2 regions of the Streptomyces sp. NPDC050528 genome follow, and region 2 is predicted to be linked to the other one. Evidence: riboswitches for the same ligand, from Rfam matches in the RefSeq annotation. Region 2 holds a riboswitch; the other holds the start of a gene.

Evidence for each region. Region 2 has a riboswitch for cobalamin ahead of metE (5-methyltetrahydropteroyltriglutamate--homocysteine S-methyltransferase). Riboswitches for the same ligand answer to the same signal wherever they lie in the genome.
Region 1: linked by a shared signal. The riboswitch ahead of ACIBK4_RS36590 (ABC transporter substrate-binding protein) and the one ahead of metE (5-methyltetrahydropteroyltriglutamate--homocysteine S-methyltransferase) in region 2 are both predicted to bind cobalamin.

The regions. Positions count from the first base shown of each region.
Region 1 covers NZ_JBITHH010000012.1:291,330-298,647, forward strand. Annotated here, with positions in the region: gene ACIBK4_RS36565 (hypothetical protein) at 1-130, opposite strand, end outside; gene ACIBK4_RS36570 (SDR family NAD(P)-dependent oxidoreductase) at 271-1,050, shown strand; one part of gene ACIBK4_RS36575 (IS5 family transposase) at 1,113-1,541, shown strand; one part of gene ACIBK4_RS36575 (IS5 family transposase) at 1,544-2,056, shown strand; gene ACIBK4_RS36580 (ABC transporter ATP-binding protein) at 2,096-2,890, opposite strand; gene ACIBK4_RS36585 (FecCD family ABC transporter permease) at 2,887-3,900, opposite strand; gene ACIBK4_RS36590 (ABC transporter substrate-binding protein) at 3,897-4,958, opposite strand; cobalamin riboswitch at 5,012-5,225, opposite strand; gene ACIBK4_RS36595 (universal stress protein) at 5,398-6,234, shown strand; gene ACIBK4_RS36600 (SAM-dependent methyltransferase) at 6,311-7,114, shown strand; gene ACIBK4_RS36605 (CbtA family protein) at 7,188-7,318, opposite strand, start outside.
Region 2 covers NZ_JBITHH010000008.1:40,727-48,044, reverse strand. Annotated here, with positions in the region: gene scpA (methylmalonyl-CoA mutase) at 1-2,122, shown strand, start outside; gene meaB (methylmalonyl Co-A mutase-associated GTPase MeaB) at 2,119-3,111, shown strand; cobalamin riboswitch at 3,185-3,410, shown strand; gene metE (5-methyltetrahydropteroyltriglutamate--homocysteine S-methyltransferase) at 3,556-5,874, shown strand; gene ACIBK4_RS26875 (histidine phosphatase family protein) at 5,966-6,544, shown strand; gene ACIBK4_RS26870 (cytochrome P450) at 6,561-7,318, opposite strand, start outside.

The DNA.
Region 1 (7,318 bases), on a different contig from region 2:
ACTGACCGCGCTGCATCTCGCGGACGCCGAGGTCGTGCAGATACTGCTTGAGGCTCTTCCCCTCGGCCGCGGCGGCCGCGCGTACTCCCTCAAGTTCCTCTTCGGTGAAGGACACATTCAGCGATGGCATGCTGCGATGGTACCTAGTTGGTGCCGCCGGTGCGAGGGGCGTGCCGTCAGTGCCGGTACGGCAGGGCGCGCGGGGTCGGCCGCCCGCGTCCCAGGGGGGTACCGGGGTGTCCGCCCGAGCCCGGCGCCTAGGCTGCGGGAATGATCTCCAGCGACTACCTCTCCGAACTGTTCTCCCTGGACGGCCGGGTCGCCGTCGTGACCGGCGGCAGTTCCGGCATCGGCCGCGCCGCCGCCGGGGCGCTCGCGCGGGCGGGGGCCGAAGTGGTCGTAGTGGCACGCAAGGAGCCGGAACTGACCGCCACGGTCGACGAGTTGGCGGCGGAGGGCTGCCGGGCGGCCTGGGTGCGCGCCGATCTGGGAACCCGGGACGGCGTCCGGGCGGCGGCGGAAGCGGCAGCGGAGGTGTTCGGGGAACCGGACATCCTCGTGAACAGCGCCGGCATCAACCTGCGCCCGCCGATGGGCGAGTTGAGCGAGGAGGTGTGGGACACCACGATGGCCCTGAACCTGGAGGCCCCCTACCTCCTGGGCCAGCGCTTCGGCCCCGGCATGGCCGAACGGGGCTTCGGCCGGATCATCCACATCACCTCCCAGCAGGCCCACCGGGCGTCCCTGCAGAGCGGCGCCTACGGCGTGTCCAAGGGGGCGTTGGAATCCTTGGCCCGCTCGCAGGCCGAGGCGTGGTCGCCGCACGGCGTCACCTGCAACACCCTCGTGCCGGGTTTCGTGATGACACCGCTCAACGAACGACTGTCGTCCGACCCGGAGAAGGTGGCGGCCCTGGCCGCGCGAACTCTGGTCGACCGCAACGGACTTGCCGAGGACTTCGCGGGCGCGACGGTCTTCCTGGCGAGTCGCGCCTCCGCCTATGTCACCGGGCAGTCGGTGTTCGTCGACGGCGGGTTCTCCGCGCACTAGGCCGTTTCTGATGGCTCTTGGTGGGCTGGTGGATCTCGTGGGTTGCCGGGCAGGACGCCCGTATGGTGCGGCGACACGAACTTACTGACGCGCAGTGGAAGAGGATCGAGCCGCTTCGGCCCGGCAACGGCAGGCCAGGAGGGCAGTGGGCGGATCACCGCAGGGTGATCAACGGGGTGCTGTTCCGGGCCCGGACCGGGGTGCCCTGGCCTGATCTTCCGGAACGCTACGGTCCCTGGCAGACCGTCTACGAGCGGCATCGTCGCTGGTCGGCCGACGGCACCTGGAAGGCCGTCCTTCAGGAGCTGCAGATCGAGGCGGAAGCCGGCGATCCGGACGGGGCACTCGCCCGCCAGGCGGACCGGCAGGAGTGGGCCGTGAATATCGACTCGACCTCCTGCCGGGCGCATCAGCACGCGGCCGGGGCGCCTCACAGGCCTCCGGGTGACTACCCGCAAAAGGGGGCGGGGCCCGTGAGGAGGCCGATGGGCGGGAGGCGCTGGGGCGCTCGCGGGGCGGGCTGACCAGCAAGGTCCATCTGCTGTCCGACGACCGTGCCCGCCCGCTGCACTGGCTGACCTCCCCTGGCCAGCGGGGCGACAGCCCGATGTTCGCACCGGTCCTGGACGGCTTGCGCATCCACCGCCGCGGCGCGGGCCGTCCGCGCAGCCGGCCGGACCGGGTGCGCAGCGACAAGGCGTACTCCAGCCGCGACAACCGCGCCTACCTGCGGCGGCGCGGCATCAAGGCGACCATCGCGCAGCCCGACGACCAACGGGCCCACCGCACACGCCGCGGACGCAACGGAGGCAGGCCCCCGGCCTTCGACAAAGGCCAGTACCGCCGCCGCAACGCGGTCGAACGCTGCGTGAACAAGTGGAAGCAGTTCCGCGCCGTGGCCACCCGATACGACAAGCGCGACTACATCTTCAACGGCACCCTCACCGTCACCGCGATCACCATCTGGCTCCGCGACACCGTCCAAGAGCCATCAGAAACGACCTAACCCAACACCGGCTGTCCGTCCGCACGTTGAAGCCCACCCTCACGCCACCCCGCTCCCCCGCCGCAGAAAACGGATCACCGGATGCCCAGGGTCGTGGCCGACCTCGGCGCGGACGCCGTAGACGTCCTTGATGAGGGCCGGGGTGAGGACCTCGGTCGGGGTGCCCTCGGCCACCGTGCGGCCGGTGTCGAGGACGAGGAGGCGGTCGCAGTACATCGCGGCGAGGTTGAGGTCGTGCAGGGCGATCACGGTGGTGACCGGCAGGTCGGCGATCAGGTCGAGGAGGTCCAACTGGTGCTGGATGTCGAGGTGGTTGGTCGGCTCGTCGAGGAGGAGTTCGCGGGGTTCCTGGGCCAACGCGCGGGCGATCTGGGCGCGTTGGCGTTCCCCGCCGGAGAGGGTGTGCCAGGACTGGGCGGCGCGGTCGGTGAGGCCGGCGCGTTCCAGCGCCTCGGTGACCGCGCGGGCGTCGTCGGCCGACGCCGGTGACCAGGCGCGGCGGTGCGGGATGCGGCCGAGGGCGACGACCTCGCGGACGGTCAACTCGGTCTGGGTGTGGGCGTGTTGCTCGACGGTGGCGATACGGCGGGCGGTGGCGCGGCGCCCGACTTCGGGGAGCGGGCGCCCGTCCAGCGTGACGACTCCGGTGGAGGTGGGGAGGACACCGGCCAGTAGGCGCAACAGGGTTGATTTGCCCGACCCGTTGGGGCCGAGGAGGCCGACGGTCTCTCCGGGTCGCAGGACGAGCGTGACGCCGTCGACGATGAGTCGGCCGTCGGTGCGGCGGGCTACCCGGTCCGCGTGCAGGCCGGTGTCCGGCGCGGGGGTGTTCATGTCTTCCTCCGGCCTCGGTGCAGCACAACTACGAACGCCGGTACGCCGATCAGTGACGTCACCACCCCCACCGGTACCTCCTGGGGATCGACGACGGTACGGGCGAGGGTGTCCACCCACACCAGGAAAACGGCCCCGGTCAGCGCGGTGACCGGCAGCAGTCGTACATGCCCGGAACCCGTCAGCGCCCGGGTGACGTGCGGCAGGACCAGCCCCACGAAGCCGATCGCCCCGGCGCAGCTGACCAGCACGGCGGTGAGGAGGGCCGTAGCGCAGAGGAGGATCAGTCGGGCGCGGGCGACGTTCACGCCGAGGCCCGCCGCCGCCTCCTCGCCGAAGGCGAACGCGTCCAACGTGGTGGCGTGGCCGAGGCATACGACGAGGACGGCGGCCAACGCGCCCGCGCACAGCGCCACTTGACCCCAGTCGGCGCCCGACAACGAGCCGAGGAGCCAGAACAGCACGCCCTTGGTCGTCTCGGCGTCGGCCGACGTCAGCACCGTGAACGACGTGAGCGCGGAGAAGAGTTGCATGGCCGCCACGCCGGACAGCACCACCCGGTCCATGCTCGCGCCGAGGCTGTGGCTGAGCAGCATCACCAGCCCGAAGGAGAGCAGGGCACCGACAAACGCGCCCGCCGACAACGACACGGCCCCGCCGCCCACCCCGAGCACCACGACGGCGACCGCCCCCGTGGACGCCCCGGAGGAGACGCCGAGCACGAACGGATCGGCGAGCGGGTTGCGCAGCAGAGACTGCATGACCGCGCCGCACAGCGCGAGCCCGGCGCCGCAGACGGCGGCGAGCAGCGTGCGGGGCATGCGCAGGTCCCAGACGATGCCGTCCCGCAGCGGGGCGAGGGTGCTCTCGTCACCGCCGAGATGGGAGGCGACGGAAGCCCATGCGTCGGCGGTGGAGATATCGGCGGGTCCGATGGTCACGGCGACGGCCACGGAGAGGAACAGCGCCACCAGCCCGCCGCCCGTCAACAGCAGCGTGCGGAGGGTCACTTGGCGAGCCCGAAGTCGCGCAGGCCGGCGGCGACCTGCTCGATCCCTTCGACGGTGCGGATGGAGGGGTTCATCGCCTGGCCGCTGAGCAGGATGTACCGCTTCTTCTTGACGGCGGTGAGGTTGCGGGTGGCGGCGTTGGTCTCCAGGAAGCGGATCTTCGCCTGGGCGGTCTCGGCGGTCTGCGACTTGCGGGTCAGATCACCGAGGACGATGACATCGGGGTCACGGTCGGCGACGGTCTCCCAGTTGATCTGGGGCCACTCGTCGTGGGTGTCGGAGAAGGCGTTCTCGGCGCCGACGGCGCGCGTGATGGCACCGGGGGCGCCGCAGCAGCCGGCCAGGTAGGGCGACTGGGAGTTGGCGAACCAGTACATGAGGGAGGTGCCGGAGGCGTCGAGGCCGGCGGTGGCCGCGCGCACCCGCTGCTTCAGTTGGGCCACGAGTGTGTCGCCGCGCGCCTTCACGCCCATCGCGCGGGACAGGTCGTCTATCTCGCCGTAGACGGTGTCGAGTGTGAGCGGGGTGCTGCGCGAACCGTCGCCGCCGCTGTCGTTGTCCTTGCCCGCGCAGTCGGACGGGGAGACGTACGTCGGCACGCCCAGCTTCTCGAACTGTTCGCGGGTGGCGACCCCGCCCTTGCCGAGCGTCGAGACGAAGGAGGCGGTGACGAAGTCGGGTTCGGCGTCGAGGACCTTCTCGAAGGAGGGCGCGTTGTCAGCGAGGCGCGGCACGCCCGCGTTGGCCTTCTCCAGGCCCTTGAGCACCGGGTCGGTCCAGGTGGCGGTGCCGGCGATGCGGTCGGCGAGGCCGAGGGAGAGCAGGATCTCCGTGGTGCCCTGGTTGAGGGAGACGACCCGCTTGGGGGCCGACTTCAACGTGACCTTGCGCCCGCAGTCGGTGAGAGTGACCGGGAAGCCCGCGGCGGACTTCTCCGTCTCGCCGTCGGCACGGTCGCCGTCGGAACCCCCGCACGCGGTGAGCAGCAGGGCGGGCGCGACGAGGAGGGCCGCGGTACGGCGGCGCAGCGGGACGGGGGCAATACGGATCACGGGCATGCCTTGCCTGTCGGGGCTCGAACGCGGAGCCTTGCCTACGAACTCCCCCTCGCCGAGGGCGAGAAGGCGCCAGCAGGTCTTCGGACTCGGGTTCGTCCGGACGGGGCGCCTTCCCGGCGCGTCGCACACCGGCTCCTTCGGCCGGCCCGCGTCGCCCCAGTGGCGTCGAGTGCCCCGCCCGTCCCCCTCACCGCTGCGCGTCAGTTCCGGATTTCCACCGGATTCCCTGGCCTCGGTTGTGGCACGACTGGCGGGCACAACGTATCAAGATCGGCGGTCCGCTCCCGCCGCGGGGTACGGCACGAAGGTGCTCCTGAGCCACTGCCGCTCTGTACCGGTACCGCTGGATTTTCCTCCGGTTCCGTCCAACCCCTGTGCGGCACGCCCCGCACGGCGGATCGTGGAGGCCTCCACTGGCCCGCACGGAGGTCCAACGACCATGTCCCAACCGATCGTTGTCGGTGTCGACGGATCCGCGGACAGTCGCGCAGCGGCCGACTGGGCGGCGACGGAAGCCGAGTTGCGCGGACTCCCCCTCCGGGTCGTACACGTCTCGACACTCCCTGACGAGCAACTCCTCACCACCTGGCCCTACTTCCGCGAGCCGTCCCCCGACGCCCTCGTCACGTCACTCGCGAAGGACCACTCCGAACTCCGGGCCGAGGTGGTCACCCTCACCGGAGAGGTCGTGCCGACGCTGCTCCCCTTGACCGCCGAGGCCGACTGCACGGTCCTCGGGCTGCGGGGTTCGGGCGGTTTCGCGGGCCTTGCCCTCGGTTCCGTGGCGCACGGAGTCGCCGAGCGCTCCGAAGGGCCGGTTGTGTTGGTGCCGGGCGGATACAGTCGCCGCGGACGGTCGCCGTACGGTGTGACGCTGGGCCTCGATGACCGCGAACCGCCAAGCAGCGTCGTCGAGTTCGCCTTCGACACCGCCCGCCGACACGGCACCGGCCTGCACGTCGTCCACGCCTGGCGGCTGCCCTCGCCCGTCGAGCGCTGGATGCCGTACGCGCTGCCGGAGGAGGACCGGGGTCGCTGGGAGGACCAGGAGACGCAGCGCTTCTCGGACGCGCTGCGGCCCTGGCGGGAGAAGTATCCGCACGTGGATGTCTACGAGGATCTCCGTCTGCAGAGTCCGGCGGCCGCCCTGGTCCAGGCGTCGGCCTCGGCGGAGTTGCTGGTGATCGGCCGCGCGGGCCGGACACTCGGGCCCGCTCTGCACGCCGTACTGGAACACACCGCGTGCCCGGTGGCCGTGGTCCCGCACCGCACCTGAGAACAGCTCCGCCCGTTACACTCTCGGGCTCGAACTCACCTCGCTACAAAGGCCGTTGGGCAACAGGAGAACCGAAGTGACGGATGCGGGATTCAGCGCGGACGACGTGGACACCGGCAAACCCCAGTCGGCCCGCATGTACGACTACTTCCTCGGCGGCAAGGACAACTACCCCGTCGACTGGGAAGCCGCCGAGAAGGTCATCTCCCTGTTCCCCGCCGTCAAGGAGATGGCGCGGGTGAACCGAGACTTCATGCACCGGGCCTCACGGCTGTTGGCGGAGCGGGGCATCAGCCAGTTCCTGGACATCGGCACCGGAATACCCACCCGGCCGAACCTGCACCAGGTGGTCCAGGCGATCAACCCCCGTGCCCGCGTGGTCTACGCGGACAACGACCCGATAGTCCTCCGGCATGCCGAGGCGCTTCTACACAGCACGCCGGAGGGCAGTACCGCCTACATCCAGGCCGATGTGCGCGAGCCGGAGAAGATCCTCGCGGCGGCCAAGGAGCGGCTGGACTTCGAGCAGCCCATCGCCCTGTCCCTGGTGGCCCTGCTGCACCTGGTCGCCGATGAGGACGAACCCCGTCGCATCGTGGGCGAACTACTCAACTCCCTGACGTCCGGGAGCTATCTGGCCCTGTCCCACGCGACGGGCGACTTCGACCCCGAGACCTGGGAGCGCGTCGTCGAGGTCTACCGCAAGGGCGGTACACCCGCCCAAGTGCGGTCACGCGCCGAATTCACCAGTTTCTTCGAGGGACTTGAGCTGGTCGCCCCCGGCATCGATTTCGCCGCCGGCTGGCACCCCGAGCCCGGAGCACAACCCGGCCAAGCCGACCGGATCCCGCTGTACGTCGGAGTCGCCCGCAAACCGTGAGGCCCAACTCACGGACCGAGCGCGGTGATCGCATCGATCACCGCGCTCGCCGTGGAAGAAGCCCAGGAGTCCGTTACGCCGGGACGGGGTCCGGTTCCTGGGAGGGCGCCGTGGCGTCCGGGCGCGCCGGGTCGAGGAGGCGTTCGGCGAGGGGGGCGAAGATCAGGCCGAGGGCCGTCCAGAGGATGAGCTGCGCGGCGACCG
Region 2 (7,318 bases):
CGGTACCGACGAGTGGCGTGACGCCGTCAAGAAGGCGGCCGACGGCGACGACCTCCTGTGGGAGACCCCGGAGGGCATCGCGGTCAAACCCCTGTACACGGGGCACGACTTGGAGGGCCTGGACTTCCTCGCCACCTACCCGGGCATCGCGCCGTACCTGCGCGGCCCGTACCCGACGATGTACGTCAACCAGCCCTGGACGATCCGTCAGTACGCGGGTTTCTCCACGGCCGAGGAGTCCAACGCCTTCTACCGCCGCAACCTCGCGGCCGGCCAGAAGGGCCTCTCCGTCGCCTTCGACCTGCCCACGCACCGGGGTTACGACAGCGACCACCCGCGCGTGACCGGTGACGTCGGCATGGCGGGCGTGGCGATCGACTCGATCTACGACATGCGCCAGCTCTTCGACGGCATCCCGCTCGACAAGATGACCGTGTCGATGACGATGAACGGCGCGGTACTTCCGGTGCTGGCGCTCTACATCGTTGCGGCGGAGGAACAGGGCGTACCGCCCGAGAAGTTGGCCGGGACCATCCAGAACGACATCCTCAAAGAGTTCATGGTCCGCAACACCTACATCTATCCGCCGAAGCCGTCGATGCGGATCATCTCCGACATCTTCGCGTACACCTCGCAGCGGATGCCCCGCTACAACTCCATCTCCATCTCCGGCTACCACATCCAAGAGGCGGGCGCGACAGCCGACTTGGAGCTGGCGTACACCCTCGCGGACGGGGTCGAGTACATCCGGGCGGGCCGCGAGGCGGGGATGGACGTGGACGCGTTCGCCCCCCGACTGTCCTTCTTCTGGGCGATCGGCATGAACTTCTTCATGGAGATCGCGAAGCTGCGCGCGGCCCGCCTCCTCTGGGCCAAGCTGGTCAAGCAGTTCGACCCGCAGAACGCCAAGTCCCTCTCCCTGCGCACCCATTCACAGACCTCGGGCTGGTCACTGACCGCACAGGACGTCTTCAACAACGTGACGCGTACGGCCGTGGAGGCCATGGCGGCCACGCAGGGCCACACGCAGTCGCTGCACACCAACGCCCTGGACGAGGCCCTCGCGCTGCCCACCGACTTCTCGGCACGCATCGCCCGCAACACGCAGTTGTTGATCCAACAGGAGTCAGGCACAACCCGGGTGATCGACCCCTGGGGCGGCAGCGCGTACGTGGAGAAGCTGACCTACGACCTGGCCCGCCGCGCCTGGCAGCACATCGAGGAGGTCGAGGCGGCGGGCGGCATGGCCAAGGCCATCGACGCGGGCATCCCGAAGCTCCGGATCGAGGAGGCCGCGGCCCGCACCCAGGCCCGCATCGACTCCGGCCGCCAGCCGGTCATCGGCGTCAACAAGTACCGCGTGGAGACCGACGAGCAGATCGACGTCCTCAAGGTCGACAACTCCTCCGTCCGCACCCAACAGATCGAGAAACTACGGCGGTTGCGCGCGGAACGCGACGAACAGGCCACCCAGGACGCGTTGCACGCCCTGACCCGGGCGGCGGGCGGTGAGGGCAACCTCCTGGAGCTGGCGGTGAACGCGGCCCGCGCGAAGGCGACGGTCGGCGAGATCTCCGACGCGCTGGAGAAGGTCTACGGGCGGCACGCGAGCCAGATCCGTACGATCGCCGGTGTGTACCGCACCGAAGCAGGCGACTCCCCGTCCGTCGAACGCACCCGCACCCTCGTCTCCGAGTTCGAGGAGTCCGAGGGCCGCCGCCCCCGCATCCTGGTCGCCAAGATGGGCCAGGACGGCCACGACCGCGGCCAGAAGGTGATCGCCACCGCCTTCGCCGACCTCGGCTTCGACGTGGACGTCGGCCCGCTGTTCCAGACCCCCGGTGAGGTGGCCCGCCAGGCCGTGGAGGCGGACGTGCACATCGTCGGAGTCTCCTCGCTGGCCGCCGGACACCTCACCCTCGTACCGGCGTTGAAGGAGTCCCTCGCCGAGGAGGGCCGCGAGGACATCATGATCGTGGTCGGCGGAGTGATCCCGCCCCAGGACGTCCCCACCCTCCTGGAGATGGGCGCGGCGGCCGTGTTCCCGCCCGGGACGGTGATCCCGGACGCGGCCTACGACTTGGTGCGACGACTGGCCGCCGACCTCGGGCACACCCTGTGATCGAGCTCGACACCTATGTGAAGGGCGTGCTCGACGGCAAGCGCGCCCTGGTTGCCCGCGCCATCACCCTCGTCGAGTCGACGAAGCCCCAACACCGGGTCATGGCGCAGGAGTTGCTGACCGCACTCCTCCCCCACAGCGGCCAGGCCCGCCGTATCGGCATCAGCGGCGTACCGGGCGTGGGCAAGTCGACGTTCATCGACGCGTTCGGCACGCTGCTGACGTCGCAGGGTTTCCGGGTCGCGGTCCTGGCCGTAGACCCCTCCTCCAGCCGCACAGGCGGCTCGATCCTCGGCGACAAGACCCGCATGGAACGCCTGGCCGTCGACCCGGCCGCCTTCGTCCGCCCCTCCCCCACCGCCGGCACGCTGGGCGGCGTCGCGAAGGCGACCCGCGAGTCCATCGTGGTGATGGAGGCGGCGGGCTACGACGTCGTCCTCGTCGAGACGGTGGGCGTAGGCCAGTCGGAGACGGCGGTGGCCAACATGGTCGACTCGTTCCTCCTTTTGACCCTGGCCCGCACCGGCGACCAACTCCAGGGCATCAAGAAGGGCGTCCTGGAGTTGGCGGACGTCATCGCCGTGAACAAGGCGGACGGGCCGCATGAGCGCGACGCGAAGAGCGCGGCGCGTGAACTGGCAGGCGCACTAAGGCTGATGCACCCCGCCGACGCGGCCTGGACCCCGCCGGTCCTGAGCTGCAGCGCGCGTGAGGGCACGGGCCTGGACACAGTCTGGGAACGCCTCGAACAACACCGCTCACTGCTGGAGTCGACGGGCCGCCTGGCGACGAAGCGCAGCGAGCAGCAAGTGGACTGGACGTGGACGATGGTCCGCGAAGAACTCCTGGGCCGCCTCAACGCCGATCCGACCGTACGTGCACTGGCTCCGGACCTGGAACGCCAGGTACGCGAGGGCGAGTTGACAGCAACCCTGGCGGCTGAGCGCATCCTGCAAGCCTTCGAAACCCGGCAAGCGGACATTCCCTAGGGGCGCGGGGAACTGCGCGACCAGCCCCCACCGGGCCCGCAGACAAGAATCGACGCACCCACCCCAAACCCTTTAGGCTGGCGGCGCAGCTGGTTCGCCCCGTCACCCAGACGGACGCGTCGCAAGAGGGAACCCGGTGAAACTCCGGGACTGCCCCGCAGCGGTAAGCGAGAACGACCGCCGTCATACGCACTGGGCCCACAACAGGACCTGGGAAGCGACGGCCAGTAGGTGACCTCCGGTCCAACCGGAGGCCGTGCCCGCAAGTCCGAAGACCTGCCAACTGCCCACGTACGGAAGAAGATCCCGTACGCGGAACCCCGGTGACCTCGTGGGCGGGTCGGCGTACACATCGGCGGTCACGACAACCGCCCGATCTGACGTTCCTTCGCGCCCCCGTCCCCCACCGGGACCTCAGGGAGACATCTCGCGAAGGAGAGTTCCGTGACAACGAAGTCCGCAGCCGCGGCAGCACGGGCAACCGTCCACGGCTACCCCCGCCAGGGCAGGGGCCGTGAACTGAAGAAGGCCATCGAGGGCTATTGGAAGGGCCGCGTAGACGCAGACGCCCTCCGCACCACCGCCACCGAACTGCGCCGCACGAACTGGCAGCACCTGACCGACGCCGGCATCCACGAGGTACCCACCGGCGACTTCTCGTACTACGACCACGTCCTGGACACCACCGTCATGGTCGGCGCGATCCCCGCCCGCCACCGCACCGCCGTAGAACTCGACGCACTGGACGGCTACTTCGCGATGGCACGCGGCACCCAGGACGTGGCGCCGCTGGAGATGACGAAGTGGTTCGACACCAACTACCACTACCTCGTGCCCGAGTTGAGCCCGGACACGGTCTTCACCGCCAGCTCCACCAAGCAGGTGTCGGAGTTGAAGGAGGCCCTCGCGCTCGGCCTCACCGCCCGCCCGGTGCTGGTCGGCCCGATCACCTACCTCCTGCTCGCCAAGCCCGCCCCCGGCGTCTCCGCGGACTTCGACCCGCTGACCCTCCTGGACCGGCTGCTCCCCGTCTACGCCGAGGTCCTCGCCGACCTCCGCGCGGCGGGCGCGGAGTGGGTACAGCTCGACGAACCCGCCCTCGTCCAGGACCGCACCCCGGCCGAACTGAACGCCACCACCCGCGCGTACCGCGACCTCGGCGCCCTCACGGACCGCCCGAAGCTCCTGGTCGCCTCCTACTTCGACCGCCTCGGCGACGCCCTGCCGGTACTGGCGAAGGCACCGGTGGAGGGCCTCGCCCTGGACTTCACCGAGTCCGCCGCCGCCAACCTCGACGACCTCGCCTCCGTAGGCGGACTCCCCGGCAAGCGCCTGGTCGCGGGCGTGGTCAACGGCCGCAACATCTGGGTCAACGACCTCACCAAGTCCCTTGCCACCCTGGGCACGTTGCTCGGACTGGCCGACCGGGTCGACGTGGCCGCGTCCTGCTCGCTGCTCCACGTTCCGCTGGACGCCGCAGCCGAGCGGGACATCGAGCCGCAGATCCTGCGCTGGCTGGCGTTCGCGCGGCAGAAGACGGCCGAGATCGTCACGCTCGCCAAGGGCCTGGCCCAGGGCACCGACACGATCGCCGCCGAACTCGCCGCCAGCCGCGCCGACTTGGCCTCCCGCGCCGGTTCCGCACTCACCAGCGACCCCGCCGTACGCGCCCGGGCAGCCGCCGTCACGGACACCGACGCCCGCCGCTCCCACCCGTACCCGGAGCGGACGACGGCCCAGCGCGCGCACCTCGGGCTGCCACCGCTGCCGACCACCACCATCGGCTCTTTCCCCCAGACCGCCGAACTCCGCACGGCCCGGGCCGACTTGAGGGCACGGCGGATCGACACGGCCGGTTACGAGGAGCGGATCAGGGCCGAGATCCAGGAAGTGGTCTCGTTCCAGGAGAAGACCGGCCTGGACGTCCTCGTGCACGGCGAGCCCGAACGCAACGACATGGTCCAGTACTTCGCCGAGCAGCTCACCGGCTACCTCGCCACACAGCACGGCTGGGTCCAGTCCTACGGCACCCGTTACGTCCGCCCGCCGATCCTGGCCGGCGACATCTCACGCCCGGAACCGATGACGGTGCGCTGGACGACGTACGCCCAGTCGCTCACCTCGCGCCCGGTCAAGGGGATGCTCACCGGACCGGTCACCATGCTCGCCTGGTCCTTCGTCCGCGACGACCAGCCGCTCGGCGAGACGGCCCGGCAGGTCGCCCTGGCCCTGCGCGACGAGGTCAACGACCTTGAGGCAGCCGGGACTTCGGTCATCCAGGTCGACGAACCCGCCCTGCGCGAGACCCTCCCGCTGCGCGCGGCGGACCGGGAGGCGTATCTCGCCTGGGCCACCGAGGCGTTCCGGCTGACCACCGCCGGGGTCCGGCCGGAGACGCAGGTCCACACGCACATGTGCTACGCCGAGTTCGGTGACATCGTGCAGGCCATCGACGACCTGGACGCGGACGTCATCAGCCTGGAGGCGGCCCGCTCGCACATGCAGGTCGCGCGCGAGCTGGCCGAGCACGGTTATCCGCGTGAGGCGGGACCGGGTGTCTACGACATCCACTCCCCACGCGTACCGAGCACGGCCGAGGCAGCGGCCTTGCTGCGCAACGGACTTGAGGCCATCCCGGCGGAGCGGCTGTGGGTCAACCCGGACTGCGGTCTGAAGACACGCGGCTGGCCGGAGACCCGTGCGTCCCTGGAGAACCTGGTCGCCGCGGCCCGCACGGTCCGCGAGGAGCTGGCCGGTTCCTGATCCGACGGAGTGGGGCGGCCGGGAGGACACCCTCACGGCCGCCCCGCCCTGAGACGATGATCCGCACAGCCCGCAGAACTGGAGCGCCGAAGTGACCAGCCGCATCACCCTGATCTCACCGGCGATGAACCGGTCCCTGCGGGAGACCCGGTTCGACGACGGTAGCCCGCTCGACCCGAGCGGCAGGGCCCGCGCCGAGGCAGCGGTCGGTTCGCTCCGGACGGCCGACCGGGTGCTGGTCTCCCCGACCACCCGCTGTCTGGAGACGGCGTCCGCGTTGGGCCTGACGGCCGTGCCGGAGCCCGAGTTGGCGGGTCTGGACATGGGGAGTTGGCGGGGCCTGACGCTCGACGACGTGATGACACGGGAGCCGGACGGGTTCACGGCCTGGATGACGGACCCGGACGCGGCGCCCCACGGCGGCGAGTCCGTGCGGGCACTCTGCGAGCGGGCGGCCCGCTGGCTGGACGCGGCGGCCGGGTTCGAGGGCAGGACCCTCGCGGTGGTCGAGCAGGAATTCGTCCGAGCGCTGGCAGTCACGATTCTCGACGCCCCCGGGCCCGCCTTCTGGCGGCTCGACGTACGCCCCCTGACCGCGACCGACCTCAGCGGACACTCCGGGCGCTGGAATCTACGGCTCGGACGGGATCTGGGGACCGACGTGCGCTAGCGCGATACCCCTTCACTCACCACGTCACGTGCAACGCATACGGGGAACGGTGGATCATCGTCGGCCGCATGGTGACCGGACGGTCCTCCGCGAGCCGTAGGCCGGGCAGGCGGGTCGTCAACTCCTCCAGGGTGAGGCGGAGTTGTTCGCGGGCCAACTGTGAGCCCGGGCAGCTGTGCACGCCGAAGCCGAAGGCGAGGTGGCGGCTCGGGGTGCGGGTGATGTCGAAGACGTCGGCGCGTGCGTGGCGTTCCTCGTCGCGGTTGGCCGCGCCGAAGGCGACGAACAGCGTTGCTCCGGCGGGGAGTTCGGTACCGGCGAGGACGACCGGCCGGGTGGTGACCCTGCGGAAGCCCTGCAGCGAGGTGTCGTAGCGGGCCGCCTCCTCGATCGCGGCGGGGATGCGATCGGGCTCGGCGCAGAGCAGCTCCCACTGGTCCCGGTGCCGGAGGAGATGCAGGACCGTCGTGCCGATGAGCGCGGTGGTGGTGAGGTGACCGGCGATGAGCAAGTTCTGGAGATGGGCGACCAGTTGGTGCCGGTGCTCCAGGGTCAGGTCGCCGTCCCCCTCGTCGGTCACCGACGTGATCAGTTCCGTACAGAGGTCCTGGCCGGGGTGTGCGTGGCGCTCCTGTACGTAGCGGTCGAGGGTGCGTTGCATCGCGACGACGTCCTCCGCCGCGGCGATCTGCTCGCCCTCCTCCAGCGGGCGGAAGAGCAACTCCTCGGCGCGGTGGCCGCCGTGGACGACTCCGGGTACGTCGGCGGGGTCGA